2 regions of the Mesorhizobium sp. P171375 genome follow, and region 1 is predicted to be linked to the other one. Evidence: predicted binding sites of a transcription regulator. Region 1 holds the regulator's gene; the other holds the start of a gene.

Region 1 (15,371 bases):
CTTATCGATCCGTTCGGCCAGACAATCTCGGCGCTGCGCGCGCGCGGACACCGCCTGCGCCTGCTGTTGCCCACGGTACCGCATGTCGCCGACCTGGTCAAAACATCGGTCGCACGCTGGGATGAAAAGCCTGAGATCATCCTCGATGCCGAGCGCAAATGGCAGGCCTTCGGCAAGGCCGATGCGGCGCTGATTGCTTCGGGAACGGTATCGCTCGAACTGGCGCTGTCCGGTGTGCCGATGATCTCATGCTACCGGCTCGATCCGGTGATGCGCATGGTCCAGGGGCTGGTCACGGTGTGGAGCGCCGCCTTGCCCAATCTGATCGCCGACCAGGCGATCGTGCCGGAGCACTACAACCAATATGTGCGACCGCGCTATCTGGCGCGGCAGCTCGAGGCTCTGTTTTCAGACACTGCCTACCGCACCTGGCAAAAGGACGGCTTTGCCGAGGTTGCACGGCGGATGGCGACCGACAAGCCCTCCGGCGATATCGCGGCGGATGTCGTTCTTCGCCACATCAAGCTTCGTCACTCCAACTAAAAAGCGCCCTTGCGGGCGCTTTTTGCAGTGTCATGGCGAAGCCGCATGCGGCTTCGATTACCGCTTTGCGATCGGCACGTAGTCGCGTTCCGGGGCGCCGGTATAGAGCTGGCGCGGGCGGCCGATCTTCTGGTGCGGATCCTCGATCATTTCCTTCCACTGCGCGATCCAGCCGACGGTGCGGGCGACCGCGAACAGCACGGTGAACATGGTGGTGGGGAAGCCCAGCGCCTTCAGCGTGATGCCGGAATAGAAGTCGACGTTCGGATAGAGCTTCTTCTCGATGAAGTAGGAATCGGTCAGCGCGATCTTTTCCAGCTCCATGGCGATGTCGAGCAGCGGATCGTCCTTGATGCCGAGCTCGCCCAGCACTTCATGCGCCGTCTTCTGCATGATTTTCGCGCGAGGATCGTAGTTCTTGTAGACGCGGTGGCCAAAGCCCATCAGCCGGAACGGATCGTTCTTGTCCTTGGCGCGGGCGATGAATTCCGGGATGTGGTCGACATGGCCGATCTCGCCCAGCATGTTGAGGGCGGCCTCGTTGGCGCCGCCATGCGCAGGGCCCCACAGGCAGGCGATGCCGGCGGCGATGCAGGCGAACGGATTGGCACCAGACGAGCCGGCAAGACGCACCGTCGAGGTCGAGGCGTTCTGCTCGTGGTCGGCATGCAGGATGAAGATACGCTCCATGGCGCGCGCCAGCACCGGGTTGATCTTGTATTCCTCGCACGGCACGGCAAAGCACATGTGCAGGAAGTTGGCGGCGAAGTTCAGCTCGTTCTTCGGGTAAATGAAAGGCTGGCCGATATGGTATTTGTAGGCCATGGCCGCGATCGTCGGCATCTTGGCGATCAGCCGCATCGAGGCGACCATGCGCTGATACGGGTCCGAAATGTCGGTGGAGTCGTGATAGAAGGCTGACAGCGCGCCGACCACGCCGCACATCACAGCCATTGGGTGCGCGTCGCGGCGGAAGCCGGTGAAGAAGCGCGACATCTGCTCATGCACCATGGTGTGGCGCGTCACCCGGTAGTCGAAATCGTCCTTCTGCGCCTTGGTCGGCAGTTCACCGTAGAGCAGCAGGTAGCAGACTTCGAGGAAGTCGCCGTGCTCAGCCAGCTGGTCGATCGGATAGCCACGATGCAGCAGGATGCCGGCATCGCCATCGATGAAGGTGATCGCCGACTCGCAGCTCGCCGTCGAGGTAAAGCCGGGGTCGTAGGTAAAGGCGCCGGTGGTGTTGTAGAGCGCACCGATGTCGATGACGTCAGGCCCGACCGAGCCGCTTCGCACCTTGAATTCGTGCGTCTTGCCGGCCAGTTCGAGCGTGGCAGTCGACGGGTGCGTCGTCTTGCTGCCGGTTTCCAGTTTTGTCGCAGCTTCGCTCATTCTCAAACTCCTTCATGTTCCTCATGCCGGCAAGGCAATTCCTGCTAACGACACGTCGAAATCACCGGAATGCGCGAACTCGCCACCGCATTTTGGGAGGTGCGTGCCAGATTGGGCCAGGGCCTAATGTTGCACTGCGAAACGCGCCTTTCAATGCCAATCTTCTTGGGCCAGTTCGCTCCTAATCGATTTGATCCGCAATCCGCGCCAGGCTTTCGTCGCGGCCGAGCACGGCAAGCACGTCGAAAACGCCGGGCGAGGTGCTGCGGCCGGTAAGGGCTGCCCTCAGTGGCTGCGCCACGGCGCCGAGCTTGTGGCCGCCAGCCGTCGCGAACTCGCGCACCGCGGCTTCCGCCGCAGCGGCCGTCCATTCGCCCGAAACTGTCTGCAATGCCGCGTGTGCGCCACGCAGGATCGCCGGCGCGTCGGCGTTAAGCAGTGCGGCCGCCTTCTCGTCGATCGGCAGCGGCCGCTCGAGGAACAGGAAGCCGGCGCCGTCGGCCAGCTCGACCAGTGTCTTGGCGCGCTCCTTCAGGCCAGGCAGGGCGGCCAGCAGCTGCGCCTTCCTGGTGTCGTCGAGGCGGTCGGCGAGCGCCGGGCCGCCTTCGAGATAGGGAAGAGTGGCGACGAAGATGTCGAGCAGCGCGTTGTCATCCATCTTGCGCATGTGCACGCCGTTCAGCGCGTCGAGCTTGGCGAAGTCGAAGCGCGCCGCACCCTTGTTGACGTCGCCGATGTCGAACCATGAGATCATGTCCTTGATCGACATCACCTCGTCGTCGCCATGGCTCCAGCCGAGGCGGGCGAGATAATTGAGCAGCGCCTCGGGCAGATAACCCATGGCGCGGTAGGCCTCGACGCCGAGCGCGCCATGCCGCTTCGACAGCTTGGCGCCGTCGGCGCCATGGATCAGCGGGATGTGCGACATGGACGGCACCTCCCAGCCCATGGCGTTGTAGATCACCGTCTGGCGCGCGGCGTTGGTCAGATGGTCGTCGCCACGAATGATGTGGGTGACGCCCATGTCGTGGTCGTCGACGACGACGGCATGCATGTAGGTCGGGACACCATCCGAGCGCAGGATAATGAAATCGTCGAGATCCTTGTTGGGGAAGCGCACCTCGCCCTGCACGCGGTCATGCACCACGGTCTCGCCCTCGGTCGGCGCCTTGATGCGGATGGCGCCTTTGACTCCGGCGGGCGCCTCGGAGGGGTCGCGGTCGCGCCACGCACCATTATAGCGCGGCGGCAGGCTCTTGGCGCGCGCCGCCTCGCGCATCGCCTCTAGCTCAGCCGGTGTTTCGTAGGCGTAATAGGCCTTGCCCAGGCGCACCAACTTCTCGGCCACCTCGCGGTGGCGCGGCGCACGCTCGAACTGCGAGACGGCCCCGCCATCCCAGGACAGGCCGAGCCAGGTAAGCCCATCGAGAATGGCCTGGGTTGCCGCTTCCGTGGAACGCTCGCGATCGGTGTCCTCGATGCGCAGAAGCATCGTGCCGTCAGTGTGCTTGGCATACAGCCAGTTGAACAGCGCCGTGCGCGCGCCACCGATATGCAGGTAGCCGGTGGGCGAGGGGGCAAAACGGGTGACCACCCTGTTGGACATGGCAATTTTGTTGGACATTGCAATTCTCGGGCAAGGCTAGAAAACGGGGGGCGTGATCGCGCGGACTTTCGCGCTTTGCGCGTTCATGTAGCATAGGGGGTCTGGGGCGCAAGGGGCAGACCCGATGGCTGGACGTGGCCGGGGCGAGGATCAAGGCGAGGGCGCTGCGACAAGCGTCAACGAACGCTCCTTGTTTGCCGATAGTCCCAACGCCGAGCCGATGCCCGTCGCGCTGCCCGAGACGCGACCTGGCCTCCGGCCTTTGTCTCCGAATGACACTGCGTCGGTGCCGGTCGCTGTGCCCGGATCCGCCATCCGTTTGCGTAGGCTGCTGCGCCGTTCGACATGGCCAGCAATCCGTCGCAGCCTTGCCGTGGCCGCCGGCACCGAACTCGACCGCGGCGTCGCCTTCCTGCTTGTGCCGGTTTTCCTGGCGGCCGGCGTCATCATTTATTTCTCGCTGGCCAGCGAGCCGGGCTTTGCCCAACCAATCGCGATTGTGCTGCTCATGGCCTGTTGCGCAGCCGTCGCGCGGTCCTGGCCGAAGACGCATCTGCTCTGCGTGGCCGCGATGCTGTGCGCGCTCGGCGTCGTCGCCGCCAAGGTCGAGACCTGGCGCGCCGGAACGCAAATGCTGGGCTCCGAGATCCAGACACGGCTGACCGGACGCGTCGTCAGCCTTGAGGAGATGGAAAACGGCCGCGTCAGGCTGACGCTCGACATTATTTCCACCGCTCACCCCAAGCTGCGCTACGCGCCGGAGCGGGTCAGGCTCTCGGCGCGTGGGATTCCGGCCGATATGACCGCCGGCTCCCTCATCGCCGGCTATGCCAGGCTGTTGCCGCCGACGGGTCCGGTGCGACCGGAGAGCTATGATTTCTCCTTCGACAGCTATTTCGCCGGTATCGGCGGCAGCGGCTTCTTTCTCGGCAATCCGAAAACCATTGCTTCGCAGGGCCCGCCGCCGCTGACCGCACGGCTCTCTTCGGCAATCGAGAATGCGCGCGAAAACATTGCCGACCATATCAGGGGCAAAATCGGCGGCGCCGAAGGCGAGATTGCCGCGGCGCTCATAGTCGGCGTGCGCGCCGGCATTCCGGACGAGGTCAACGAGGCTATGCGGCGCACTGGCATCTACCACATCATCTCCATTTCCGGCCTGCACATGGCGCTGGTCGCCGGCACCATCATGGCATTGTTGCGCGGCGCCTTCGCGCTGTTTCCCGATTTCTCCTCGCGCCGGCCTGTCAAGAAATATGCCGCCGCAGCGGCACTTGTTTCCATCGCCGCCTATCTCGTCATTTCAGGCATCGTGGTTGCCGCCGAGCGCAGCTTCATCATGCTGGCGGTCATGCTTGTCGCGGTGCTGTTTGATCGCGCAGCGCTGACCATGCGCAATCTGGCGATCTCGGCCATCGCCGTCATCCTTGTGTCGCCGCATGAGGTTGTCGGCCCGAGTTTCCAGATGTCGTTTGCGGCCACCGCCGCCCTTGTCGGCGCCTATGCCGGCTGGGCCGACTACCGTGCCGACAAGGTGAGAACGCCGCCCGCAAGGCGCTCGTTCGTCGGCTTTCTGTCGCGAAGATTCCTGCTGGCCATGGGCGGCCTCGCCATGACCTCGATCATTGCCGGAAGTGCCACCGCGCTATTCGCCATCTGGCATTTCCAGCGCGTGTCGCCGCTCAGCCTGCTCGCAAATCTGGCCGTGATGCCGATTGTGTCGTTGATCGTCATGCCCTTCGCCGTGCTCAGCGCGCTGGCGATGCCGTTCGGCGCCGATGGACCGTTCCTTTATGTGATGGGCAAGGGCCTGGCGGCGATGATCGCCATCTCCGCCTGGATTTCTCAGCGCTCGCCGGTCGATGCCGTCGGCCTGATCTCTATCCGCTCGGTGCTGCTGGTGGCGGTCGCCCTCGTCATCGCCACCATGGCCACCACGTGGCTGAGGCTGGCGGCCGTGCCTTTCGCGCTGGCCGGCCTGTTGACTGTGCCACAGGTGCGCACGCCCTATGTGCTTATCTCGGAAGATGCGCATCTGGTGGCATTGCCGATCGGCGGCGGCGAACTCGCGCTCAACCGGGAACGCTGGAACGAATTCACCACCGATAATTGGAAACGGGCATTGAGAGCCGAAACCATTATCCCGCCTGAGATTTTCGAGGCAACGGACACGCGGTTCGATCTAGACCCGCTCGACCTGCCGCCAGGCTCGCCCTTCTATTGCACAGGCAATCTCTGCATTGCCCGGCATCCGGCCGGAGCCATCATCGCGCTGGCAAAAGACCGCAACACAGCGCGGCCAGCCTGCGCTTTCGCGAGCCTGATCGTCATCGACGACGCCACCGCCTACAATCCGTGCCGCGACCCGCTGGTGCTGGTCGTGACCAAGAAGCAACTTGCCCGCGATGGCAGTGCCGCCGTCTTCTTCGACCCACAATCGGCCGCGACAGCGCCAATGATCCGTTTCGCCGTCGACAAGCCCTATCGTCCCTGGCACGAGCAACGCCGCTTCTCACGCGAAGCACGCGGTCTGCCGCCTTACAAGCATCGCGAAAAGTAAGCCGGCTCAGTAGCGCCGGATCAGGCCGACCAGCTTGCCCTGCACCTTGACCCGGTCCGGCCCGAAGATGCGGGTTTCGTAGGCCGGGTTGGCGGCTTCCAGCGCGATCGAGGCGCCCTTGCGGCGGAAGCGCTTCAACGTCGCTTCCTCTTCATCGACCAGCGCCACCACGATCTCACCGGGGCTGGCCGTATCGGCATTGCGGATGATCACCGTATCGCCGTCGAAAATGCCGGCCTCGATCATCGAGTCACCCTTGACCTCGAGCGCGTAGTGTTCGCCGCCCATGATCATGTCGGGCGGCACCGAGATCGAATGCGTCTGGTGCTGGATGGCGTCGATCGGCACACCGGCGGCGATGCGGCCCATCACCGGGATCGACACCGCGGAAACGGCGTCGTCATTGCCGGCCGACATCGAACGAGACGAGGAGGCCGGCTTGATCTGGCGGCCGAGACCGCCTTGGCCCTGACCGCCTTGGCCGAGGCTGCCCTGGATGATGCTTGGCGAAAACCTCTTCGCCGCATTGAGGCCGGGTGCGATCGAGTCGGGCAGCCGCAGCACCTCGAGCGCGCGCGCCCGGTTCGGCAGCCGGCGAATGAAACCGCGCTCCTCCAGCGCCGTGATCAGGCGGTGAATGCCGGACTTGGACGCAAGGTCGAGCGCCTCCTTCATCTCGTCGAAAGACGGCGGGATTCCGCTCTCCTTCAGGCGTTCATGGATGAACATCAGAAGTTCATGTTGTTTGCGCGTCAGCATCGCGGCCCCCACGGGTTCTGAAACCAGAATCAGAAAAAACAAACCCAGAACAAACACTATCTGTTCCAGTTGTGTTCCGCAACCTTTTAAAGTTTAATGAATGTGTTGACGTTTTGTTCAGCGTAACATCAGGACGCTGCAGGCGGCACCCGCGGCGGCGGCCGGAGCGAAGGGCTCGCGCACGATCAAGCCGTTGGCGTCGGCCAGCATTCTCAGCATCGAGGAATCCTGGATGCCGAACGGCGTCGCCACCCTTGCGCCGGTTTCTTCGCTCACCACGGCGCGCACATAGTCTTGCCTCAGATCATTGGCCGGCATCGCGGCGCCAAGCTGCGCGGGGCGGATGTCCTGCCGGTGCGTGCGGCCGCCGAGCTGCGCCAAAAGCGGCTTCAAAAACAGCTGCGAGCAGACCAGGCTCGCCACCGGATTGCCGGGCAGGCCGATGCACCTGATGTCGCCGAGACGCCCGAACATCAGCGGCTTGCCCGGGCGCATGGCGAGCTTCCAGAAATCGAGCTTCATGCCTTCGCTGGTCAGTACATCGTGCACGAGGTCGTGGTCGCCGACCGAGGCGCCGCCGAGCGTGACGATGACGTCGGCTTTTGCCGCGACAGCCTTGCGCACCAGCGCCGCTATGTCGGCTTTGCGATCTGCCGCAATGCCGAGATCAAGCGCTTTGGCGCCGACAGACTGCGCGGCGGCCGCAACGCCGTAAGCGTTGGAAGAGATGATCTGATCCGGACCGGGGTCACGCCCCGGCGGCAGCAATTCGTCGCCGGTGGCAATGATCGCGACCAGAGGCCGGCGCACGACGTTGAGCATCGGATGATTGGCCGACGCCGCAAGCGACAATGCGGCCGGATCAAGCACGCGACCTTTTTGCAGGAGCAGGTCGCCTTGAGAGAAATCCAGTCCACGGCGGCGGATGTTACGGTCTTTCGCGGTCGGCTCGGTGACCTCGATATGGCCATTGCCAAGGTCGCGGACATTCTCCTGGATGACGATCGTGTCGGCACCTTCGGGCAGCGGGGCGCCGGTGAAAATGCGGACAGCCTCCGCCCTGCCGACCGAGCCGTCAAAGCCGCGTCCGGCCGGCGCCATGCCGATCACCGAAAGCCGCGCCGGGGCGGATGCCACATCCTGCGCCCGCGCGGCATAGCCGTCCATGGCGGACGCGTTGAAAGGCGGCTGAGTGCGCAGCGCCACGACAGGTTCCGCCAGCACCCGGCCGGCCGCATCCGCCAGGGCGATGCTTTCACCCGGCAGCGCCGCAGCGCCTTCCAGCAGGCGCTCCAGCGCCTCGGCCACCGGAACCAGCGCCATCAGGCGCCCGCCTTGTAGTCGCCGGACTTGCCGCCGGTCTTTTCAACCAGCCTTATGCCGGAAATCACTATGGCGCGGTCGGCCGCCTTGGCCATGTCGTAGATGGTCAGGCAGGCAACCGAGGCCGCGGTAAGCGCCTCCATTTCAACGCCGGTCTTGCCGGTGACACGGGCAAGCGCGGTGACCCTGAGGCCGGGCAGGACGGTGTCCGGCTCGATGTCGACCGACACCTTGGTCAACAGCAGCGGATGGCAGAGCGGGATCAGCTCATGCGTCTTCTTGGCTGCCATGATGCCGGCGATGCGCGCTGTGCCCAGCACATCACCCTTCTTGGCGTTGCCGTCGAGGATCATTTTCAGGGTTTCAGGCCGCATCGAGACAAAGCCCTCGGCGACTGCCGTGCGCGTCGTCTCCGCCTTGTCGCCGACATCGACCATATTGGCCTCGCCCTTGGCGCCGAGATGGGTGAGGGCGGCTGGCATCCTCAGACGGCCTCTGCCGGCGTCTTGCCCGTCAAAAGCAGGCGCGTTGCCGCCGCCACATCCTGTTGCCGCATCAGGCTCTCGCCGACAAGGAAGGTTTCGATGCCGGCCTTTTGCATCCTGAGGCAGTCGTCGTGGGTGAAAATGCCGCTCTCGCTGACCAGCAAGCGACTGCCCGGCACCATGGACGCCAGCCGCTCGGAGGTTTCAAGACTGGTCTCGAACGTCCTCAGATTGCGGTTGTTGATGCCAATCAGCCGCGACGAGAGTTTTACCGCGCGCTCAGTCTCGGCCTCGTCATGCACCTCGATCAGCGCATCCATGCCGAGTTCGAATGCGGTCGCTTCCAATTCGCTCGCCAGGGCATCGTCGACGCTGGCCATGATGATCAAGATGGCGTCGGCGCCCCAGGCGCGGGCCTCGTAGACCTGGTAGGGATCGAACAGGAAATCCTTGCGCAGCGCGGGCAGCGACACCGCCTTGCGGGCGTTGGTTAGAAATTCCGGCGCGCCCTGGAAGGATGGCGCATCGGTCAGCACCGAAAGACAGGCGGCGCCGCCTTTTTCATAGGCCTGCGCCAGCGTCGGCGGGTCGAAATCGGCACGGATCAACCCTTTGGAAGGGCTCGCCTTCTTGATCTCGGCGATCAGGGCAAAGTTGCCCGATCTGCGCTTCGCCTCGAGCGCCGCGAGAAAGCCGCGCGGCGCGGTGGCATCCTTCGCCCGTGCCTTGATCTCGGCCAGCGGTATCAGCGCCTTTGCCGCCGCGATCTCGTCGCGCTTGTAGGCCTCGATCTTGCGCAGAATGTCAGCCACGGCCCTATCCGTTCGAAATCTCGACCAGCCTGTCGAGCACGCCTAGCGCCCGGCCGCTGTCGATGGCTTGTGCCGCCGCCGCCATGCCGTCGGCAAGCGTTGATGCCTTGCCCGCCACCACCATGCCGGCGCCGGCATTCATCAGCACCGTGTCGCGATAGGCGCCGGCAGCGCCGCCCAGCATGTCGCGCAATGCCTGGGCGTTGTAGGCGGCGTCTCCGCCGCGCAACTCGTCCTTGGTATGGCGTTGCAAACCGACTGCTTCCGGGGTGAGCGTAAAGTGGCGGATCTCGCCACCGGCCAGTTCGGCAACCTGCGTTTCGCCGGTGGTGGTGATCTCGTCATAGCCGTCGCCATGGACGACCCAGGCATGCTCTGTACCCAGCGCCTTCAATGTCTCGGCCACCGGCACGATCCATTCCGGCAAGAACACGCCGACCATCTGGCGGCTTACGCCGGCCGGATTGGACAGCGGTCCGAGCAGGTTGAAGATGGTGCGGGTGCCGAGCTCGACGCGCGTCGGGCCGACATGCTTCATCGCCGGATGATGCGCCGGCGCGAACATGAAGCCGACGCCCGCCTCATGGATGCAGCGGCCGATCGTCTCCGGCGGGATATCGATCTTGACGCCGAGCGCAACCAGCACGTCGGCGGCGCCCGTCAGCGACGACAGGCCGCGATTGCCATGCTTTGCCACCGGCACGCCGCAACCGGCGATGACGAAGGCCGAAGCCGTCGAGATGTTGACCGAATGGGAGTTGTCGCCGCCAGTGCCGACGATGTCGATGGCGCCTTCAGGCGCTTCGACGCGCAGCATCTTGGCGCGCATGGTGGCAACGGCGCCGGAGATCTCGCTCACCGTCTCGCCGCGCACGCGCAGCGCCATCAGGAAGCCGCCGATCTGGCCCGGCGTCGCGTCGCCCGACATGATGATGTCGAAGGCTTCGCGCGCTTCCTCGAAGGTAAGCGCGGTCCCGGTGGCGACCTTGGCGATATGGATCTTGAGGGCGCTCATGGGGCCAAAACGTTCATTGGGCTACGGCTTGGGCAACGGCGGCCTGGTCGATGCTGACGGCGTATTGCGTCTGCAATTGCGCCACCAACTGGTCGAGCAGATCGTCGGACATGCCTTGCGTGAAGGATTTCTGCGCGTCGTCGGGCACCGAACTGGCGTCGGCTCCGGCCGGCTCGAACACTTCGGCCACCTTGAACAGAATCTGGCCTTCGCCGGTGGGTGAGGGGATCAGCCCGGTGCCGCCTTCGCCGACGCCGAACATCGCTGCAGCGCCGTCCTTGCCGAAATCGACGTCGTCGGCCTCGCGCTTCACGCCGCGCTTGGTCTGCTTTTCGAGCTTCAGTTCGCCGGCGATGACGTCGAGTGTGGTGCCGGCCTTGAGGCGTTTGTCGAGCTCGTCTGCCTTCGCGGTCAGCCGTTTGGTCGTTTCCTCGGTCGTCCAGTCGGCCACCACCCTCTGGCGAACCTCGTCGAGCGTGCGGTCGCGAGCCGGCGTGATCGATGTCAGCTCGTAGAATACGAAGCCATTGTTGGTCGTGGTCAGGGCTTCATTCTCGGTGTTGGGCTCAGCCTCGAACACCGCCTTGATCAGGTCGGGCGATGCCGGCAGGTCCTTGATGATGGTCCCGTCCGGCTTGAGGCCGGTGCGGTCGATGGCCTCGACGGTGACGTCCTTGAGCTTCAGTTTGGCGGCGGCTTCGGCGAGCGTGCTGCCTGCGGCGCGGGTGTCTTCGTAATTGTCGTGCACGTCGAGCAGGATGCGGCTTGCTTCGCCCAGCGCCAGATCCTTGCGGATCTGGTCAGACACTTCGGCCAGCGGCTTCACCACTTCCGGCTTGATCTCGGTGACGCGCAAAAGCACCGGGCCGAACGTGCCCTGGACGACCGGGCTGACTTCGTTGACGGCAAGCGCGAATGCGGCATCGGCGACCGCCTTGTCGCTGATCTTGTCCTTGGAGAGCGTGCCAAGCAGCGTATCGGCCTGGGTCTTTCCTTGCGCGGTGACGATCTTGTCGAAGGTGGCGCCCGTCTTCAGCGAATCGGACGCGGCTTTGGCGGCGTCCAGCGTCGGAAACACCAGCTGTTCGATGGTGCGCATTTCCGGCGTGGTGTAGCGCCCCTTGTTCTTGTTGTAGTCGTCGCTGACCTGCTGGTCGGTCACGGCGCTGATATCCATGATGTCTTCAGGCTCGAGCCGGACATAGGAGAATTTGCGGTATTCCGGCGCCGCGTAGGTTTTCTTGTTGGTCTCGAAATAGGCCTGAAGCACGCTGTCGGATGGTGCCTGGATCGGCTCGACCAGCGCCTTCGGCAAGGTCAAATAGTCGATGGTGCGGTCTTCGCCGCGATAGAGCGCGACCGCCTTGAAGAAGGTGTCCGGAGCCTTGAGGCCGTCCGAAACCGCCTCGACGATCTGCTGGCGCACCGCCACCTGAGCCCGGTTCTTCAAATAGTCCTCCGGCCGCATGCCGAGTTCGCGCAGCCGGGATTCGAACAGCCGGCGATCGAACTGGCCATTCGGGCCCTGGAAGGCAGGCTCCTGGCGCGTCAGTTCGGCCAGCCTGTCCTTGGAGAAGCCAAGTCCGAGCTTGCGCGCCTGTTCGTCGAGGACGGCGCCCGACACAAGCTGCGCCAGCACCTGGTTGTCGATGCCATAGGCCTTGGCCTGCTCGCGGCTGATGCGCTGGCCGATCTGCTGCTGCAGCATGTTGATCTGGCGATCGTAGGCGAGGCGGTATTCGGTGATCGACACGGTGGTGCTGCCGGCGGTTATGACCGCGTGATGGCCGGCCAGGAAGCCGCCCGCCAAGCGGGTGGTGACACCCCAGGCGGCAAAGCTCGCCACCAGCAGTAACAGCAGGGTCTTCGCGACCCAGGTCCCCGCCGCGCTTCTCAATATACCAAGCATTGTTACTTCCGATTTTTCCGCACTTTCGCGTGCGCCCGAGTCTGAAACAAGCGCAATAGCGCCCTTCCGGCTCACTGTCGATTGCTTTGTGGCCTGATTTTGATAGGGAGGGCGAGACCCCAATGTCGCCCGGAGAACCAGATCCCATGACGCCAGGAATTCGACCGCTCGTTGCCGGCAACTGGAAAATGAACGGCACCAGTGTCTCGCTGAACGAACTCAGGATGATCGGCAACGGCTTCATGAGCGGGCTCGATGCCGAGACCGAAGCATTGGTCTGCGTGCCGGCAACCTTGCTGTCGCGCGCGGCCGAAATCCTGTCGCGCACGCCGGTGCGGGCCGGTGGCGAGGATTGCCACATCAAGGAAAGCGGCGCCTTCACCGGCTGTGTCTCGGCCGAGATGCTGAAGGATGCCGGCGCCAGCCACGTCATCGTCGGCCACTCCGAGTGCCGGGAACAGCGTGGCGAGGACGATGCGACTGTCCAGGCGAAGGCGTCTGCCGCATGGCGCGCCGGGCTTGTGGCCATCATCTGCATCGGCGAGACCAAGGCCGAGCGCGAAGCGGGCGCCGCGCTCGACGTGCTGTCGCGCCAGGTCGCCGGCTCGGTGCCGCCAAGTGCAACGCCGGCCAATACCGTCATCGCCTATGAACCGGTATGGGCGATCGGCACCGGCCTGACGCCAACCGCCGACGACGTGGCCGAGGCGCATGCGCATATTCGCGAAAAATTGTCGGCGGGACTCGGGGCCTCAGCGGCCGGCAAGATCCGCATCCTCTATGGCGGCTCGGTCAAGCCGTCCAATGCGGTCGAACTGCTCGGCGTCAAAAACGTCGACGGCGCGCTCGTCGGCGGCGCAAGCCTGAAGGCGGCGGATTTTCTCGCCATCGCCGAAGCCTACCAGAATATCGCGTAGGCTCGGCCGCTTCCTCGCCGACTTATGAAACGCCGCGCCGCGGCCGAAATCGTTGCAAAGGGCGCATTGCTTCCCATATTCCGGCCACGGGCTTGGAAATGCCGTTAAAGCATTGTATGGAGCCGCCTCCAAATCACCGGCCCTGATCGCCAGGGAGCGGCAGGGCTTGCCAGGATAAAATATGGAAACCGTACTGATCGTCATCCACCTCATGGTCGTGCTCGCCCTTGTCGGCGTGGTGCTGCTGCAGCGCTCCGAAGGCGGTGGTCTCGGCATTGGCGGCGGTTCCGGTTTCATGACCGCGCGCGGTGCGGCCAATGCACTGACGCGGGCGACGGCGATCCTGGCCGCGGCTTTCTTCGTGACGTCGCTGACACTCTCGATCGTTGCCCGCTACGGCGAAAAGCCGATCGACATTCTCGACCGCGTGCCGGCCGACAGCGGCAACGGCGTGCTCAACCAGTTGCCCGGCACGACGGCGCCGACGCCACCTGCCGGCACCACCGCACCGGCTGCGCCTTCGGGCAATGGCGCCGCCACGACGCCGCCGGCGACCGCTCCTGCTACAGCCCCGGCGACGGCTCCGGCCCCAGCTCCGGCAACATCGCCTGCGACCGATTCGGCCACGCCGCCGGCTGCCAACGGCGTCACCTTGCCGGTCACGCCGCAGGTTCCAAACCAGTAGTCGGATAGGGTCAAGTGCCCGCGATCTGTTGTTGTTTCAACACAGTCGCGGCAAATGCACTTGATCACGAAGATTCGACCATGCGTTCCGCTTGAGGCCGCTCCGGCACTTCGATTATAGATTGCGCGCGGCACTTTCTGCGCCCTTGGGGGGCGCCGGGCGACGCCGTGGGCAACAAGCACTGAACGATCGGATCTTCGCTATGCAGCTTCGCAGCTTCATTTTCATGGGGTTTTGTGCCGTATTCGGCATGAGCTCCGCGGCCTTCGCCGGCACTCCGGCAATGACCTCACCGCAGGCGGTTGGCAACACCGCTGTCATCAACGTCGCCGCCAAAAGCGATGCGGCGCAGCTGAAGCTTCTCAAGAAGAAGAAAAACCCGAGCTCGGATGATCTGGCTCAGATCAGCAAGCTCGAAGACAAGATCGCGGCCGACAAGGCGGCAGCCGGCGCCAAGGCGCTCGAGGCCCGCAAGCTGGCCATGCGCGAGGCGGCGAAAGCCAAGGCCGACGCTCAGCGCCAGGCCTTCCTGGCCAGCAAGAGCAAGCCGGTCGTGGTCGCCGACGCCAAGCCGGCCAAGAAGACCACCAAGATCATCTCGCCAGTTGACCCGATTGCGTCGCTCGTGCCGATCGAGTCGGCCGAACCACTCCCGGCCGAAGCGATGAACGTCGCGCTGACCGGCAACAATGGCGAATTGCGCAGCGAGGCCCCGGGCCAGAAGCCGAGGAGCGGGGGACTCTTCGCCGGCCTGTTCGGCGGCACATCGTCTGCCTCCTCGATTGCCTATCTTCCCGAGACGCGGGCACTCGATCAGGCGCTCGCCAAGCGCGAAGCCAAGAAGCAGTTCAAGGTGAAGCCGGAATTCGTGCCGCAGGACGTCGAATTCACCGGTTATGAGCCGGGAACCATCGTCATCGATACCAGCGCACGCCGTCTCTACCTCGTCGAATCGGCTTTCACCGCCCGCCGCTATGCCATTGCGGTCGGCCGCGAAGGCCTGCAATTCAAGGGTACGGTTGCGGTTGGCGACAAGCAGGAATGGCCGCGCTGGATCCCGACCCTGGACATGCAGAAGCGCGAGCCCAAGCACTATGGCCAATACAAGGACGGCATGCCCGGCGGCGGTCAGAACCCGCTCGGCGCCCGCGCCATCTATCTCTATGACGGCAAGAAGGACACGCATCTGCGCATCCACGGCACCATCGCGCCGCAGTCGATCGGAACCAGCGCCTCCAATGGCTGCTTCCGGATGATCAACGAGCACGTCATGGACCTCTACAGCCGCGTCCGGGTCGGCACCAAGGTCGTCATCATCTGACGTTCTTCCAATTCTGCCGAAAGGGCCGGCTTCTGCCGGCCCTTTTG
Region 2 (15,371 bases), 3.8 Mb from region 1:
CTGCCGATTGGACAAGCGACCCAGTTCGGGTAGCAGCGCAATCAGAGTGGCACTTAAAACCGGGCCGACGCTGGGTGCGGAACGCAGCAGGCGGTCGCGATGTGCCAAGCTGCGGTCGCCCGCGATCGCCTGTGCGATCCGTTTGTCGAGCAGCAGGATATCGGCATGGAGCCGGGTCGCACGCCGCTTGGCCAGGCGCTGGAGAGCCGTATCGCGCACATGCTCAAGCTGGTTGTTGACGCGGCCGAGTTCGGCGTGGAGCTGGCGCCGTGCCGTGACCAGTTCGGTCACCAGCTCAAGGCGAGGGTCGAGATCGGTCGGGTGGACCGGCAGTGTCGCCAGGAAGCGAGCGATCAGACGTGCATCGATGCGATCATTCTTGGCGTTGATGCCGGCTGCCCGTGCGAACTGGCGCAGCCTGTGCGGGTTGATGCGACGCACCGGAAGGCCCTCCCGCCATAGCGCCTTGAGCGCGGCCCGTTCATAGCCGCCGCTCGCCTCGAGACCGATCGTGTCGATCGCGCTACCCGACAGCCGCTCGATCAAGGCCGCATGACCGGCTTCGTCATTGTCGAGCGTGAACAACTCCCCTGTTTCCAGAATGGCTATGTCCAGCCGATCCTTGGCTACATCGATGCCGACATGAAGCGCAATTTGTGTCATCTTCTGATCCCTTCCTTGCTGGTGCGGGGTCGAATCCCTTGCAACCGTTCGGGCTATGGAAGATGCGGCGGAGCTCCTTGCTCATCCACGGGCTTATACCAAGGGGTATACGGGCTTCCGTCGCAGCGGGTGATCCGGTCGTGATCCGGATCACCCGCCAGCCCAATCCTGCATGATTCTAGAGACACAAGGGGTGTTCCAGGGAACACCAACGTCTCACTCCGCTGGAACACCCCTCATCCGTCGCCTGCGGCGACACCTCTCCCACGAGGGGAGAAGGAAGAAGCGTCAGCCTCAAATCACATTCAATTCCCGAAACGCCCTGCCCTCGGCCACCCGTTGATACCCAAACGCCGAGCAATCCACCGTCCGGTAGCCGCCATGGACGATCAGTTCGGCCAGCGCCTTGCCGACCGCCGGCGCCTGCTGCAGGCCGTGGCCGGAAAATCCGTTGGCGAAAATGAAATTGCCGACTTCCGGGTGCGGTCCGATCACCGCGTTCTGGTCGAGCGTGTTGTAGTCGTAATGGCCGGCCCAGGCGCGTGTCGCCTTGATCGCTTCGAAGGCGGGGATGCGCGTCGCCAGCACCGGCCAGATCACCTCTTCGAACAGCGGCCAATCGACATCGAAATCCCTGGGGTCGGCCGGGCCGTCGCCCTCTTCCGGCTCGGCGCCGCCGGTGAGATAGACAGAGCCTTCCGGCCTGACATAGATGCCTGAAGAGTCGACCAGCAGTGGCATGTCGGTATATTTTTCGCGCGCCTCGAACACAAAGACGTTGCGCTTGCGCGGCTCGACGGGCAGCGTGAGCCCGGCAAGAGCGGCGACCTTGCCGGCGTTTGGACCGGTGGCGTTGACGACGATGCCGGCCTCGAGTTTTTCGCCATTGTCGAGCGTCACGCCGGTGACGCGGCCACCCTGCCGCTCGATACCGGTAACATCGGCGGCGATGAAATCGACCTTCTTGTCGCGCAACGCCTTGCGGAACAGCGTCAGCATGGCATGCGCGTCGAACCAGCCCTCGCCGGTGCGGCCGAAGGCGCCGGCGCTGATGCCCTCCGTCGACAGCCAGGAAAAGCGCTTTGCCAGCTGGTCGGCGTCCTCGAGCAGAATATCGGCGCCCTCGGCGATCTGCGCCTCGTGATTGGCCTTCAGGATCGGCAGCCCGGCCTCGCCGGCCAGGATCAGATAGCCGCCCTCGCGAAAGCCGATATCGGCATCAGTGCCGAAGGTCTCCTTCAGCCGCCGGAACAGTTTTAGCGTGAACTGCGACAGCCGGATGTTCTCCGGGATCGAGAATTGCTGGCGGATCGAGGCCATGGACAGCGTCGTCGCCGCATGGGCGAATTGCGGATCGCGCTCGATCAGCGCGATCGAGCCGGAAAAGCCTTCCTCGCGCAGATAGTAGGCGACAGAGGAGCCGACGATGGCCCCGCCGATGATGACGATGTCGTAGCGCACTCTTGTTCTCCAATCCGCTGGCCTTACGTGGCCGGCAAGGAAATCTCGAAGCGCGTGCCGCGCCCGGAGTCAACCAGCGCGATCGTGCCATCATGCGCTTTCAGGAGGGCCAGCACGATGCCGAGGCCCATGCCGGTGCCGCCGGATTCGCGCCGTGTGGTGAAGAACGGTTCGAAGATGCGTGCCCGGTTGCTCGGCGAAATGCCGCCGCCGTCGTCGCTGACCGCAATGGTCACCTTGCCCTCCGCGCCGGCTGCCGCCAACAAGACCTGCGTGGCGCCATGCCTGGCCGAATTGTCGATCAGATTGGCAAGGACGATCGCCGCATTCTCGGCCGAGATGCGCAGACCTATCGCGCCACCCGCCTCGACGTTGACCGCCAGCCTGCCATCCACCGGCAGCAGCGCCAGCGCTGCATCGAGCGATGTGCTTTCGCCGCTCGGCGCCAGGTTTTCGGCGCGCGCCAGGTCGAGCAGGCGGCGAACCAACAGGTTGAGCCGGCCGGCATCGGTGACGATGTTGCCGGAAAACCGCTTGCGCTCGGCGGCGTCCATCGCACCGCCGGAATCGCGCAACAGCTCGGCCGCGCCCTGGATCGCCGTCAGCGGCGATTTGAGCTCGTGCGAGACATGAGTGGCAAAGGTCTGGATGCTGTCGGAGCGCGCCTGCAGCTTTTCAGCCATGTCGAGGAAGGCGGCGGACAGTTCGGCCATTTCGCGCGTGCCGTGGTGGTCGAGCGGCCGGATCGCGTCGCGGTCGCCGGCGGCGATGCGCCTGGTGCGCTCCATCAGCGCATAGATCGGCCGGCTGACGGTGCGCAGGAAGACCAGCGCGATCAGCAGCGTGCCGCAAAGCATGGCGATGGCCGCCAGCGTCACCTTGCCGCGCTCGCCATAGAGGTGTTTGACGATGTTGTTCGGCGTCCGCGACAGATAGATCACGCCGGCGACCCGCCCGTCGACCGCAACCGGCATGGCGACGAAGACGCGGACTTTGGTGCTGCGGCTGACCGAATAGAGCGGCGGCGGTGGCTGATCAGGAATTCTTTGTCTCAACGCGCTGGCGTAGTGGCCGGATAATGCTGTCCGCACCTCCTCGACACCGCCGAGCGACAGGCCGACCTCATCGCGCCCGGCAATGACGACGCCCTTGGGATCGAGCAGCCGGAAGCCGGCCAGCGTGGTCTTTTGCGTCGTGTCGAGAATGCCCGACAGCCGCGCGCCGATCGCCGCGAAGGCCGGATCGGTGGTGGCCACGATGCCGGCGGGCCGTGTCGGCAGCAGATAATCGGAGGCGAGATCCAGGCTCGGCTCGATCGGCTGGTAAGGCGAATCGTCGCCGCGGCTGGCATCGTCGTTCTCAGCCTCAACCGGCCCGCCAAGCTTGTCCAGGGAAATGCCGGCGTCGCGGACATCCTGCGCATAGATGGCGGCGATGACGGCGCCCTGCGCGATCAACTCGCCCTCGGTCTGGCGGATCAGCTGGTTTTCATAGAGGCGAAAGAAGAACAGGCCGACCAGAGGCAGCGCCAGCACCATGATGAGGATGGCGAGAACCACCGTGGCCAGCCTTGGCCGCCATTTGGTGCCGATCCATTTGCGGTCGCTCAGGCGCCGCATCGGCCAAGCCGGAAGCCGACCCCATGCACGGTTTCGATGGCGTCGTGGCAGCCCGCCGCCGCCAGCTTGGCGCGGATGTTGCGGATATGGCTGTCGACGGTGCGGTCGGCGACATGGATGTTGGCGGCATAGGCGCTGGCCACCACCAGGTCGCGGCCCAGCACATGCGCCGGCCGTGCCAGAAACCCTTTCAGGATCGAGAATTCGATCGCCGTCAGCGCCAGCGCCTTGCCGTCGAAACTGGCGCCGTGGCTGGCCGGCGTCAGGCTGAGCTTGCCATGCGCGAAAGCCCTGTCGTCGGTCGGGTCAGGCGCCACTGGGCGGGCGCGACGCAAAATGACGTTGACGCGCGCCACAAGTTCGCGCGGGCTGAACGGCTTGGTGACATAGTCGTCGCCGCCCATTTCGAGCCCGAGGATGCGGTCGATCTCTTCGTCGCGCGCCGACAGGAACAGCACCGGCACATCGGAGCGTTGCCTGAGCCGCCGGCAGACCTCCAGCCCGTCCATCTCCGGCATGCCGATGTCGAGCACGACGAGGTCGGGCTCGCGGCGTTCGATGGCCTGCAAGGCGGCCGCGCCGTCAGACACACCTTGAGTCTTCATCCCTGCCTTTTCCAGCGCAAAGCAGATGATCTCGCGGATGTGCGGATCGTCGTCGGCGACCAGGATCTGATGCGGCATGGGTCTAGCGGTCCGGCGTGGATGGCATGGCAGGCGGTTGCTGTGCCGGAGGAAGCACGAGCGGGCCTCTCTTGTCGAGAATTTTGGCCAACCGCCAGCCGCGAAAGCTCCAGGCTCGCCACTGCTTCTGTTCGGCGATAGTGTCGTCGATCATCACCTGGTCGGCCAGATAGGTGATTTGGTTCCCGAATTTATGCATGTAGAAGCGATCCAGCGCCGGCATGGCAACAGCGCCGAACGAGCGCAGATACTGCGCATCGAGCGGGGTGCCGGAACCGGACATTTCAAGCGAGTGGTCGACATTGAAGTTGGCGATCGTTGCTGCAAAGTTGACGAAACAGCAGGCATAAAGCGTCGCCGATAACGTCAGAAGATTGGCCGAGAACAGCCATTCGTTGGATTTCCTGAGCGCGATGCGGGCGATGATCAGGGCCAGCCCTGCCGCCACCAGCCCCATCCAGACAAAAGCGGCGATGCGCCAGTAGGTCAGCGCATAGATGCCAATATAGAGGTCGAGCCGCAGGATCGACGAGATCACCAGCACGATGTTCTGCGCCACCCAGGCATAGACCAGCCGGCGGATCAGCGGATCGCCTGAGGTTTCGCTGCCCGGCCGCAGCGCCGCCAGCACGAAGCCGGCGGCCAGCAGCGCGGTGACGATCAGCGGATAGGCGCCGCGATGCGCATAGGCGGCGTAGCTCAAGCCGTCGGGCAGGGCGACCCCGCCCCAGAGATAGGCACCGTCGAGCCCGGTCTGCAGCGCAAACAAGGCGTTGAAGACGATCAAAGCGCGCAAGATGGCGCCCTTGCCGAAGACGATGTCCTCGACCACATGCCGCTCCGCTTTGGTTGCCGGCTGGGCGCCGGCAAGGTTCTGTCTCGGCCGTGGGATAAGGCGCGGGAAGCGCGGCAGGCGCGGCCGCAGCAGGGCCCAGACACAAGCGAGCACAAACAGCCAGAAGGCAATCCGCGCCAGCTGGATGAGATCGAGGAGCTTCATCAGGTCGATCAGCGACAGCCAGTAGTCGATGACAGGATTGGCGGCGCCGAACAGCGTCAGGAAAACGGCGCCCAGCGTCAGCGGCATGACCCAGACCGCGATGGACGCAAACCGGATCCGGCGGCGGCCAAAGCGACGCGCCGTCTTGCGCCAGCGGATGAAATCGCTGACGAACCGCAATGGCACCGCCAGGAGAAACAATGCGATCTGGCCGACAATGCGCGCAACGCTGCGCCGCAGCCGCCCGGCCAGCGACAGCGCAAACACCACCATGGCCACGAGCGCGACCGAGACCGACAGCGCGCTGACATTTTCGGCCAGCGGCAGCAGCGCGACGAACAGGGCGGCCGGCCTGAGCCAGGGAATGGGGGAATTGAGGGCAGCGGGATGCACGGCGACGACCGCGCCGGCCGTCACGATGGCGAACAAAAGAACGGTGATGCCGGCCGGCTGGCCATAAAAGAAAAAATCCGCCAGCGCGACGAGCAGGACGGCGATGCCGAAGCGGCTGCAAAAGCTGACGAATGATGTCATGCGAGGACTTTCCTGATGGGCTGGATCTGGCCGGCGGGCGGGCGGATAAAAGGGAGCAGGCTTGCCTCCGTGCGAGGGCGGGCCTCCGGCCGGGGCGGATCGACCAGCCACCAGCTTTCGCTGCGCAGCCGGCAGGGCAGGGACCAACGGTGGGTGCTTCGCTGTTGCATGCCGCTGTTGTCGCGGGCTCGCATGAAGACGGCAGGGCGGATACGAGGAGGATTTCCGCAATCGTGTGCAGTTTTCGTGCAGGGCGGAATGGGCGCTTCGAGCTTTGTTTTCAGGCGTTTGCGCTGCCCCTCATCTGCCTGCCGGCATCTTCTCCCCGTTGAACGCAGGGCTGTCCGGGGAAAGTTTTGAGTGAATCGAAATGCCGCATGTGCATGCCCCGTAAAACGGGGTTTGTCCGTCTTCTCTCTGGTTGTCGAGACTCAGAAAAGGAACGGGGCATGCGCTTTGCACCTAGCATCTTCGGGCAGCTTCTTGAAGCCATGGATCGCCGTCAATTCCAAGCCATTGTGGATCGTCACGACGGCGATGCCTACGACAAATCGTTCAGGAGTTGGGATCATCTGGTGGCGTTGATCTATGCCCAGTTCTGCGGCAGCGACAGCCTGCGTGGCCTGGAAGCCGGTTGGAACGCCAACAGCCAGCATCATTACCACCTGGGCAGCGGTCCGCTGATGCGTTCGACCTTGTCGGACGCCAACGCACGGCGCCCGGTCGCCATTTTTGCCGAGGCCTTCAGCCTGGTGGCGGGTCTGCTCGACCGGCAGACGCGGCAAGAGGGTAAAGAAATGCTGCGGCTGATCGACTCGACCCCCATTCCACTGGGCAAGCTGTGCGAGTGGGCCAAGTCGAACGGACGCATCCGCGGCATGAAAGTCCATGTCGTCTATGACCCGAAGGCCGACCATCCGCGCGTCCTCGACATCACCGACGCCAACGTCAACGACGCCCAGATCGGCCGCCGGATCACCATCGAGCCCGCGGCGACCTATGTGTTCGACAAGGGCTATTGCCACTATGGCTGGTGGACGGCGATCGCCGAGGCCGGGTCGGTCTTCGTAACGCGGCCCAAGACCAACATGGGGCTGGCGCAGCTGTGCAACCGCCCCGTGGCCGAGCCGCAGGGCGACGGCTTCCTGATCCTGGAAGACAGTGAGGTGAACCTGGTCAGCAAGGGCGCTTGCAAGCTGCCGATACGCCTGCGGCGCCTGCGCATCCAGCGCCAGGAAGGCGACACCATCATGCTTTTGACCAACGACATGGCGCGCTCCGCAGTCGAGATCGGGCAGCTCTACAAAGGCCGCTGGCAAATCGAGCTTCTGTTCCGCTGGATCAAGCAGCACCTCAAGATCGGCAAGTTCCTGGGCAACAACGGCAATGCAATCCGCCTGCAGCTCTTCGCGGCAATGATCGCCTATGCACTGCTGCGCATCGTCGCGCGCACCCGAGGTGTCGCCATTCCAATCCTGCGGTTCACAGAGCTGGTCGCCCAATACTTGTTCGGGCGGCGAAAAATAAACGCCATCGACAAGCCGCCGCCGGTCAATCCGAGCCGACCAAGAGACCGATCCTCCCTCAATCAGATGGCCTTCATATATGAATAACTTTCCCCGGACAGTCCTGCGTTGAACGGGGAGAAGGGGGCTGGCCGCAAGGGCTGCGCTCGTGTTGCAAGGCTGGCGATTGGCGAAATCGCCGATGACAGCGTCCCTCGCCCCGTTTACGGGGAGAGGATGCCGGCAGGCAGGTGAGGGGCAGCGCCAGCTTCGGCGATTGGCCGATTGCTCAGCACACTTGCCTCGGCCTATTGCAGGCGGCATAGATCGGCCATGACAAGCGAACCCTACCGCCCGCGCCGCTCTGTACTCTACGTTCCGGCCTCCAACGACAAGGCGCTGGCCAAGATCGCGACGCTTGCCTGCGATGCCGTGATCATCGACCTCGAAGACGCCGTCGCTCCCGCCGACAAGGTCGCGGCGCGCGAAAAGCTGGCCGGCATTTTCGCCAGCCGGCCGAAGCGGCGCTGCGAGATGATCGTGCGCGTCAACGCGTTGTCCAGCGAATGGGGCACCGATGACCTGCTGGCCGCGGCAAAATTCGAACCCGACGGCATCCTGTTGTCCAAGGTCGCAACGCCGCGCGACATCCTCGAAGTCGGCGATGTGCTCGACGACAATTTTGCCTCCGACAGTGTCAAACTCTGGGCAATGATCGAGACGCCCAAGGCCATGCTCAACATCGGCGCCATTGCTGAACTCGGCCGCGACCCGGCCTCGCGTCTCAATTGTTTCGTTGCCGGAACGAACGATCTGGTCAAGGAGACCGGCATTCTGGCGACAGCGGACCGGCGCTACCTCGTGCCCTGGCTGATGCAGATGGTGCTGGCCGCGCGCGCCGGCGGCATCGACATGCTCGACGGCGTCTCCAACGATTTTCGCGATCCTGATGCTTTTGCGCGCGAATGCACGGAGGCCGCCGCCATGGGCTTCGACGGCAAGACGCTGATCCATCCGGCCCAGATCGACGCCGCCAACCGCGCCTTTGCATCCGCGCCCGAAGCGCTGGCCGAGGCGCGCGCGGTGAAAGATGCTTTCGCCTTGCCGGAAAACACGGGCAAGGGCGTGATTGCGCTGAACGGCAGGATGGTCGAGCGGCTGCATCTGGCACAGGCCGAAAAACTGCTGGCGAAGGCCGCCGCCATCGGCGCATGATTGCCTAAGCCGGCTTTGAAAAGATCACGCCTCGACAAGACACTCACGACAGGACCTGACCCATGAGACTTTACCGCTTTTTATCTGCCCCCGACGATTCCACCTTTTGCCACAAGGTGACCGCGGCGCTGAACAGGGGCTGGCACCTGTACGGCTCACCGACCTACGCCTACGACAAGAAGACCAAATCGATGCGCTGCGGCCAGTCGGTGGTGAAGGATATCGACGGCCAGGAATACGGGCCGGATACCAAGCTGAGCGATTGGTAGGCTTTGCAAGCACCGACGCAGGCTGTGTCGAGATTCAGGTCAGGCCGAGCCGAGAATGGCTGATACCGAGAACCGGAGCGGAGCGTACTTTTGGTACGTGAGCACCGGAAGCGCAGGAAGCTGCCGTTCGCAGGCCGGCCTCACCTGAATATCGGCACAGCCTTACTCAGCCGCCTCTTCGATCTTTTCCATATCATCGTCCGACAGGCCGAAATGGTGGCCGATCTCGTGGATCAGCACGTGGGTGACGATGTCGCCCAGCGTCTCTTCGTTCTCGGCCCAGTAGTCGAGGATGGCGCGGCGGTACAGCGTGATGCGGTTGGGGCCTTCGCCGGTCTGCGGGTTCCAGCGCTCGGCGATGCCGCGGCCCTCGAACAGGCCGAGCAGGTCGAACGGCGTCTCCAGCGACAGATCGTCCATGATCTCGTCGGTCGGGAACTCGGCGATCACGATGACGATCTCGCCGGTCAGCTTGCGAAAATCGTCCGGCAGATGCGCGTACGCCTCCAGCGCCAGAAACTCCATCTCCTCGATCGAAGGCGAGAGTTCGTCGTGCCAGGTGCGGGTCTTGTAGATGCGGGCCATGCTGTGTCCTTTGATCCCGGCATATAGGCTTTCGCACCGGACTCGGCAATGAAGCGGCAATTCCATGACGTCAATGGTCATAGAGGAATAAATTCCTTCTGACTCCGCTTGACTCTTGGGGCACCCTCTGGAATCTATAGGAACATAACAGGAACAATTGTGAAAGAAACTGACCGTCATGGCGACATCAGCCGTGGCGCGGGAGACTGTTTTTGCCCTGCGCCGCCAGATCGCGAAGATCGAGGGAACGCTGCCCGAGCGCCTGCAAGCGCCCGCCGGCGAGCGACCTCGTGCGCATGCTGAAGGCAATGTCGGCGGTGCGCCCGAATCTAATGCCGATGTCACCATCATCCGGCGCGGCCTTGCCGTGGCTTCGCCGGATGCCTTCCTGCCCACCGGCGTCGAGCGCCTCGATGCCGCGCTGAACGGCGGCCTGCCGAAAGCCGCGCTTAGCGAAATCCATGGCCTCGAGACCCGCAATGCCGGGGCTGTCGCCGGCTTTGTGCTGTCGCTGGTCAGCCTGATCCTCAAGGGACAGAACCTGCCCGTGCTGTGGATCGGCACGTCAGAGATTTTTCGCGAGGCCGGCTTTCCCTATGCCAGGGGATTGCAGGGCATGTTCGGCATCGCGCCGGAGCAATTGCTGTTTTCCGAGGCGGCGAAACTCACCGATGCGCTGTGGGTGGCCGAGGAAGCCGCGAAGATGACCGCGCTGGCCGCAATCATCCTCGAAATCCGCGGCAGCCCGCAGCGGCTCGACCTCACCGCAACGCGCCGGCTGCACGCCCGCGCGCAAAGCGCCGGCCGGCCGGTGTTTCTGCTGCGCCAGGCCGGCGAGGCCGAGCCAACGGCGGCACCCGTACGCCTTATCGTGTCGGCCGCAGCGGCTGCAAGCCGCCGGACCATCGCCGGGCCGCTCGCCGGCTCAATCGGCCGCCCCGCCTTCACCGTCAGCATCGGCAAGAGCCGTAGCGCTCTGCCCGGACAATTCACACTGGAGTGGAACCCCGATGAACACAGTTTCGAAGAAAGACGGGAAGAACGGCCAGAGAATTCTGTCGCTGTGGTTTCCGCATCTCGGGGCAGAGCGGATCCTGCGCCAGCGCCTGGGACGGTCGTGGCGTTCCCGGCCGTCGGATCATTTGCCTCTGGTGATCAGCCATCGCGACCGCAGCGCCCAGCGCATATCGGCCCTCGACGAGCGGGCTGAGGCGCTGCATCTGAAGCGCGGCATGGGCATTGCCGACGCGCGCGCCATGCATCCCTCGATCGACATCGTCGAGGCCGATCCGGAAGCCGACCGCCGGCTGCTCGAAGGTCTCGCCGACTGGTGCGACCGCTACACGCCGCTGGTGGCGCTGGACGGCGCCGATGGCCTTTATCTCGACGTCACCGGCTGCACGCATTTGTTCGGCGGCGAGCGCGCCATGCTGGATGACATTCTTGCACGCTTTTTCCAGCAGGGTTTCGAGGTCCGCGCCGGGCTTGCCGCGACGCCGGGCGCGGCCTGGGCGGCGGCGCGCTTCTGCGGCGACCGCATCGTTCCCTCCGGCGAGGAGGAAGCGCTGCTGGCCCCTTTGCCGCTGGCCGCACTGCGCATCGAAGCCGATATCCGCGCCAGCCTGGAAAGTGTCGGCCTGCGCACCGCGGGCGCGGTCATGGCCGCACCGCGCGCGCCGCTTGCCCGCCGCTTCGGCGCCAGCTTGCTCTTGCGCCTCGACCAGGCGCTCGGCCGCCTCGACGAGGCGGTATCGCCGCGCCTGCCGGTGGCGCCGCTTTCGGTCGAGCGCCACCTCGCCGAGCCGGTCGTGTTGACCGCCGAGATCGAGCGGCTGGTGGAAATGCTGGCTGTGACGCTGAAGGTCGACTTGGAGCGCCGCGGCGAGGGCGCCCGGACGCTGGCGTTGCTGTTGTTTCGCGTCGACGGCGCCGTCAGCCGCATCGCCGTCGGTACATCACGCCCGTTGCGCGAACCGAAGCTGATCCAGCGCCTGTTCCACGAGCGGCTTACCGCGCTCGAACAGGACATCGATGCCGGCTACGGCTTCGACCTGGTGCGGCTTTCCGTGCTGGTGGCTGCCGCCTTCGACATGCAGCAGGCCGATTTGACCGGCGAGACCGAGGACGACGGCGCCGACATCGCGCTGTTTGCCGACCGCATCCGCGCCCGGCTCGGCGACAGCGCGGTGCTGAAAGCGGTCGCCGTCGAGAGCCATTTGCCGGAGCGCGCCGTCGCCACCATCCCCTTCTCCGAGGCGCCGCAACGGACCACGCCGCCGAAAAGGCCGGACCGGAAAGACGCGCCGCCGGCAACCATCTTCCCGCCTGAGCGGCCGATCCGGCTGTTCCGTTCGCCCGAGCCGATCGAGGTGCCGGCCACCGAAATGCCCGAGGGGCCGCCGATGAATTTCCGCTGGCGCCGCGCGCTCTACCGGGTCGCCCGCGCCGAAGGGCCAGAGCGCATCGCGCCGGAATGGTGGCAGAAGAGTGAGGAGGACGCGCCGACGCGCGACTATTTCCGCATCGAGGACAGCGACGGCCGCCGCTACTGGCTCTACCGCCAGGGGCTCTACGGCGCCGGGCAGCCTTCGCCGCGCTGGTTCATGCATGGTATCTTCGCATGAACGCGCTGACCGTCATTCCCTATGCCGAATTCGGCATCCAGTCGAATTTCTCCTTCCTGCGCGGCGCCTCCAAGCCGGAGGAACTGGTGGTGGCGGCCAAATTCCTCGGCTTCTCCTCGATCGGGCTGGCAGATCGCAACACCGTCGCCGGCGTCGTGCGCGCCTGGCAGCAGGCCAAGGTCGAGAAGCTCGCCTACCACCCCGGTTGCCGGCTGGTGTTCGGCGACGGCACGCCGGACATTCTCGCCTATCCGCAGAACCGCAAGGGCTGGGGCCATCTCTGCCGCATGCTGACGCAGGCCAATCTGCGCGACGAAAACGAGAAAGGTGCAACTCTTCTCCAGCACAGCGACCTGCTCGAATGGGGCGATCTTCTGTCGCTGGCGGTGCTGCCGGATCTCTCGACGAATGCCGACGATCCCCTGGCATTGATCCGCCAGCTGAAGGATCGTTTTGGCGCCAACCTGCGGCTAGGCGTGGCGCCGGATTATCGCGGCAATGACCGCTTCCGCATCGAGCAGGCGGCCGCCATGGCGGAAGCCGCCAGCGTGTCGCTGATGGCGACCAACGATGTGCTCTACCACACAGCCGAGCGGCGCTCGCTGCAGGATGTGCTTACCGCCATCCGCCTCAATGTGCCGGTCGCCGAGGTCGGGCTGGAACTGACGGCCAATGCCGAGCGCCATCTAAAGCCGCCGCTGGAAATGGCCCGCCTCTTTCGCCGCCATCCGCAGGCGCTGGCCGAGACGCTGCGCTTTGCCGGCGAGCTGACCTTCTCGCTTGGCGATCTCCAGTACAACTATCCCGACGAGCCGACGCAATCGGGCCTCGGGCCGCAGGCCGAGCTCGAGCGTCTGGCCAGGGAGGGGGCCGCCACGCGCTATCCGGCGGGCGTCCCCGCTTCCGTCTCGCAGCGCATCGGCGAAGAGCTCGCTCTGATCGAGCGCCTGAACTATGCGCGCTATTTCCTCACCGTTTACGACATTGTCCAGTTCGCCCGCAACGAGGGCATTCTGTGCCAGGGCAGAGGCTCGGCCGCCAATTCGATCGTCTGCTTCTGCATCGGCATCACCGAGGTCGGCCCCGAGCGCATCGACACGCTGTTCGAGCGGTTCATTTCCGAGGAGCGCAACGAGCCGCCCGATATCGACGTCGACTTCGAACATGAGCGGCGGGAGGAGGTGATCCAATACATCTACTCCAAATACAGCGCCAAGCGCACCGCGCTGGCGGCCGCCGTCATCAGCTATCGCGGCCGCTCGGCATTGCGCGAGGTGGCCAAGGCCATGGGCCTGTCGGACGATGTCCGCAGCGCGCTCTCCAGTTCGATCTGGGGCTGGTCGACCTCGGAGCTCGGCGAGAAGGAGGCCCATGCCGGCGGCCTCGACCGCAACGAGACCTCGACCCGTCACGTGATCGCCCACGCCAACGAGATCATGGGCTTTCCCCGGCATTTGTCGCAGCATGTCGGCGGCTTCGTCATCACCAGAGACCGGCTCGACGAGATCGTCCCCATCGTCAAGACGGCGATGGAGGCACGCAAGATGGTCGAATGGGACAAGGACGATCTCGACGCGGTCAAGATTTTGAAGGTCGACGTGCTGGCGCTCGGCATGCTGACCTGCCTGAAACGCGCCTTCACCTTGCTCACCAATCATTACCCGGATGCGCGCGATGAGTATGGCAGGCCCTATGTGCTGGGAAGCCTCCCGCCTGAGGACAGGCATGTCTACGACATGATCGGCCGCGCCGACACGCTCGGCGTCTTCCAGATCGAATCGCGTGCCCAGATGTCGATGCTGCCAAGGCTCAAGCCAAAGGATTTCTACGACCTTGTCATCGAGGTGGCGATCGTGCGGCCGGGCCCGATCCAGGGCGACATGGTTCATCCCTATCTGCGCCGCCGGCAAGGCAAGGAGAAGGCCGAGTATCAAAAGCCGGAGCTGGAGGCGATCCTCAAGAAGACGCTGGGCGTGCCGCTGTTCCAGGAGCAGGCGATGAAGATCGCCATCGTCGCCGGCGGCTTCAAGCCGGGCGAAGCCGACGAATTGCGCCGCGCCATGGCCACCTTCAAGCGCACCGGCACCATCGGCAATTACCGCCAGCGCATGATCGACGGCATGGTCGGCAAGGGATACACCAAGGACTTCGCCGAGCGCTGCTTCAAGCAGATCGAAGGCTTCGGCGAATACGGCTTTCCCGAAAGCCACGCCGCCTCCTTCGCGCTGCTCGTCTATGCCTCGTGCTGGTTCAAGACTTTCTATCCCGACGTGTTCTGCGCCGCGATCCTCAATTCGCAGCCGATGGGGTTTTATCAACCGGCGCAGCTGGTGCGCGACGCGCGCGACCATGGCGTCGATATCCGCGACGTCGACGTCAATTTTTCCGGCTGGGACTGCACGCTGGAGGAAGACGAATTCGACCCGGCCCGCATCCTGCCGCGCCATGCCGAGATGCGCGGTGTCATCGAGACAAAGCACGCCGTGCGGCTCGGCTTCAGGCAGATCAAGGGACTGTCCAAGGAGCGCATGGAGCAATTTGCCGAGCGGCGCGGCGCCGGCTATTCAAGCGTCAGGGATGTCTGGCTGCGCTCCGGTCTCGATGTCGACGACATCGAAAGACTGGCGCAGGCCGACGCCTTCCGCTCGCTCGGCCTCGACCGTCGTGAAGCCTTGTGGGCGGTGCGCGCGCTGGACGGCAAGAGTGCCGCCGAAAGACTGCCACTGTTCGACCAGCCGGCGATCCGGCTGCGCGAACTCGAACCCGAAACAAAACTGCCGATAATGCCGCTCGGCGAACATGTCATCCATGACTACCGTTCGCTCGGCCTGTCGCTAAAGGCGCATCCGGTCGCCTTCCTGCGCGAGCGGCTCGACCGCGCCGGCGTCATCCCCAATGCCAACCTTGGCGCGGTTCGCGACGGCCGGCGGGTTTCCGTCGCCGGGCTGGTGCTGGTGCGCCAGCGGCCCGGCAAAGGCAATGCGATCTTCCTGACCCTGGAGGACGACAAGGCCGTCGCCAACGTCATTTTCTGGGAAAGGACGTTTACCCGCTTCCGCCCCATCGTCATGGGCGCCCGCTTCGTCAAGGTCACCGGCAAGCTGCAGTCGGAATCCGATGTCATCCACATCGTCGCCGAAAAGATCGAGGATCTGACGCCCTGGCTGACAGTGCTGCTGGAGGAGATGACACCGGCCGTGCCGGTCCGGCCCG

The links. Region 1 encodes LexA, which represses DNA repair genes until DNA is damaged. Its sites were predicted from a motif close to TGTTCNNNNTGTGTTCNG; they were not measured.
Region 2: ACYHH6_RS03860 (ImuA family protein) is a predicted target of LexA. The motif match lies at 9,673-9,690, and genes of this name have one in related genera.

What each region holds. Positions count from the first base shown of each region.
Region 1 covers NZ_JBYNWF010000001.1:4,574,538-4,589,908, forward strand. Annotated here, with positions in the region: gene lpxB (lipid-A-disaccharide synthase) at 1-543, shown strand, start outside; gene gltA (citrate synthase) at 601-1,932, opposite strand; gene gltX (glutamate--tRNA ligase) at 2,114-3,538, opposite strand; gene ACYHH6_RS22125 (ComEC/Rec2 family competence protein) at 3,663-6,098, shown strand; gene lexA (transcriptional repressor LexA) at 6,105-6,857, opposite strand; gene ACYHH6_RS22135 (molybdopterin molybdotransferase MoeA) at 6,975-8,180, opposite strand; gene moaC (cyclic pyranopterin monophosphate synthase MoaC) at 8,180-8,662, opposite strand; gene trpC (indole-3-glycerol phosphate synthase TrpC) at 8,665-9,477, opposite strand; gene trpD (anthranilate phosphoribosyltransferase) at 9,482-10,492, opposite strand; gene ACYHH6_RS22155 (peptidyl-prolyl cis-trans isomerase) at 10,506-12,401, opposite strand; gene tpiA (triose-phosphate isomerase) at 12,548-13,318, shown strand; gene secG (preprotein translocase subunit SecG) at 13,500-14,003, shown strand; gene ACYHH6_RS22170 (L,D-transpeptidase) at 14,206-15,324, shown strand.
Region 2 covers NZ_JBYNWF010000001.1:765,321-780,691, forward strand. Annotated here, with positions in the region: gene ACYHH6_RS03815 (IS110 family RNA-guided transposase) at 1-663, opposite strand, end outside; gene ACYHH6_RS03820 (NAD(P)/FAD-dependent oxidoreductase) at 958-2,124, opposite strand; gene ACYHH6_RS03825 (ATP-binding protein) at 2,148-3,743, opposite strand; gene ACYHH6_RS03830 (response regulator) at 3,731-4,426, opposite strand; gene ACYHH6_RS03835 (DUF4153 domain-containing protein) at 4,431-5,960, opposite strand; gene ACYHH6_RS03840 (IS4 family transposase) at 6,410-7,573, shown strand; gene ACYHH6_RS03845 (HpcH/HpaI aldolase/citrate lyase family protein) at 7,799-8,680, shown strand; gene ACYHH6_RS03850 (DUF1737 domain-containing protein) at 8,743-8,949, shown strand; gene ACYHH6_RS03855 (metallopeptidase family protein) at 9,112-9,534, opposite strand; gene ACYHH6_RS03860 (ImuA family protein) at 9,713-10,744, shown strand; gene ACYHH6_RS03865 (DUF6504 family protein) at 10,686-12,158, shown strand; gene ACYHH6_RS03870 (error-prone DNA polymerase) at 12,155-15,371, shown strand, end outside.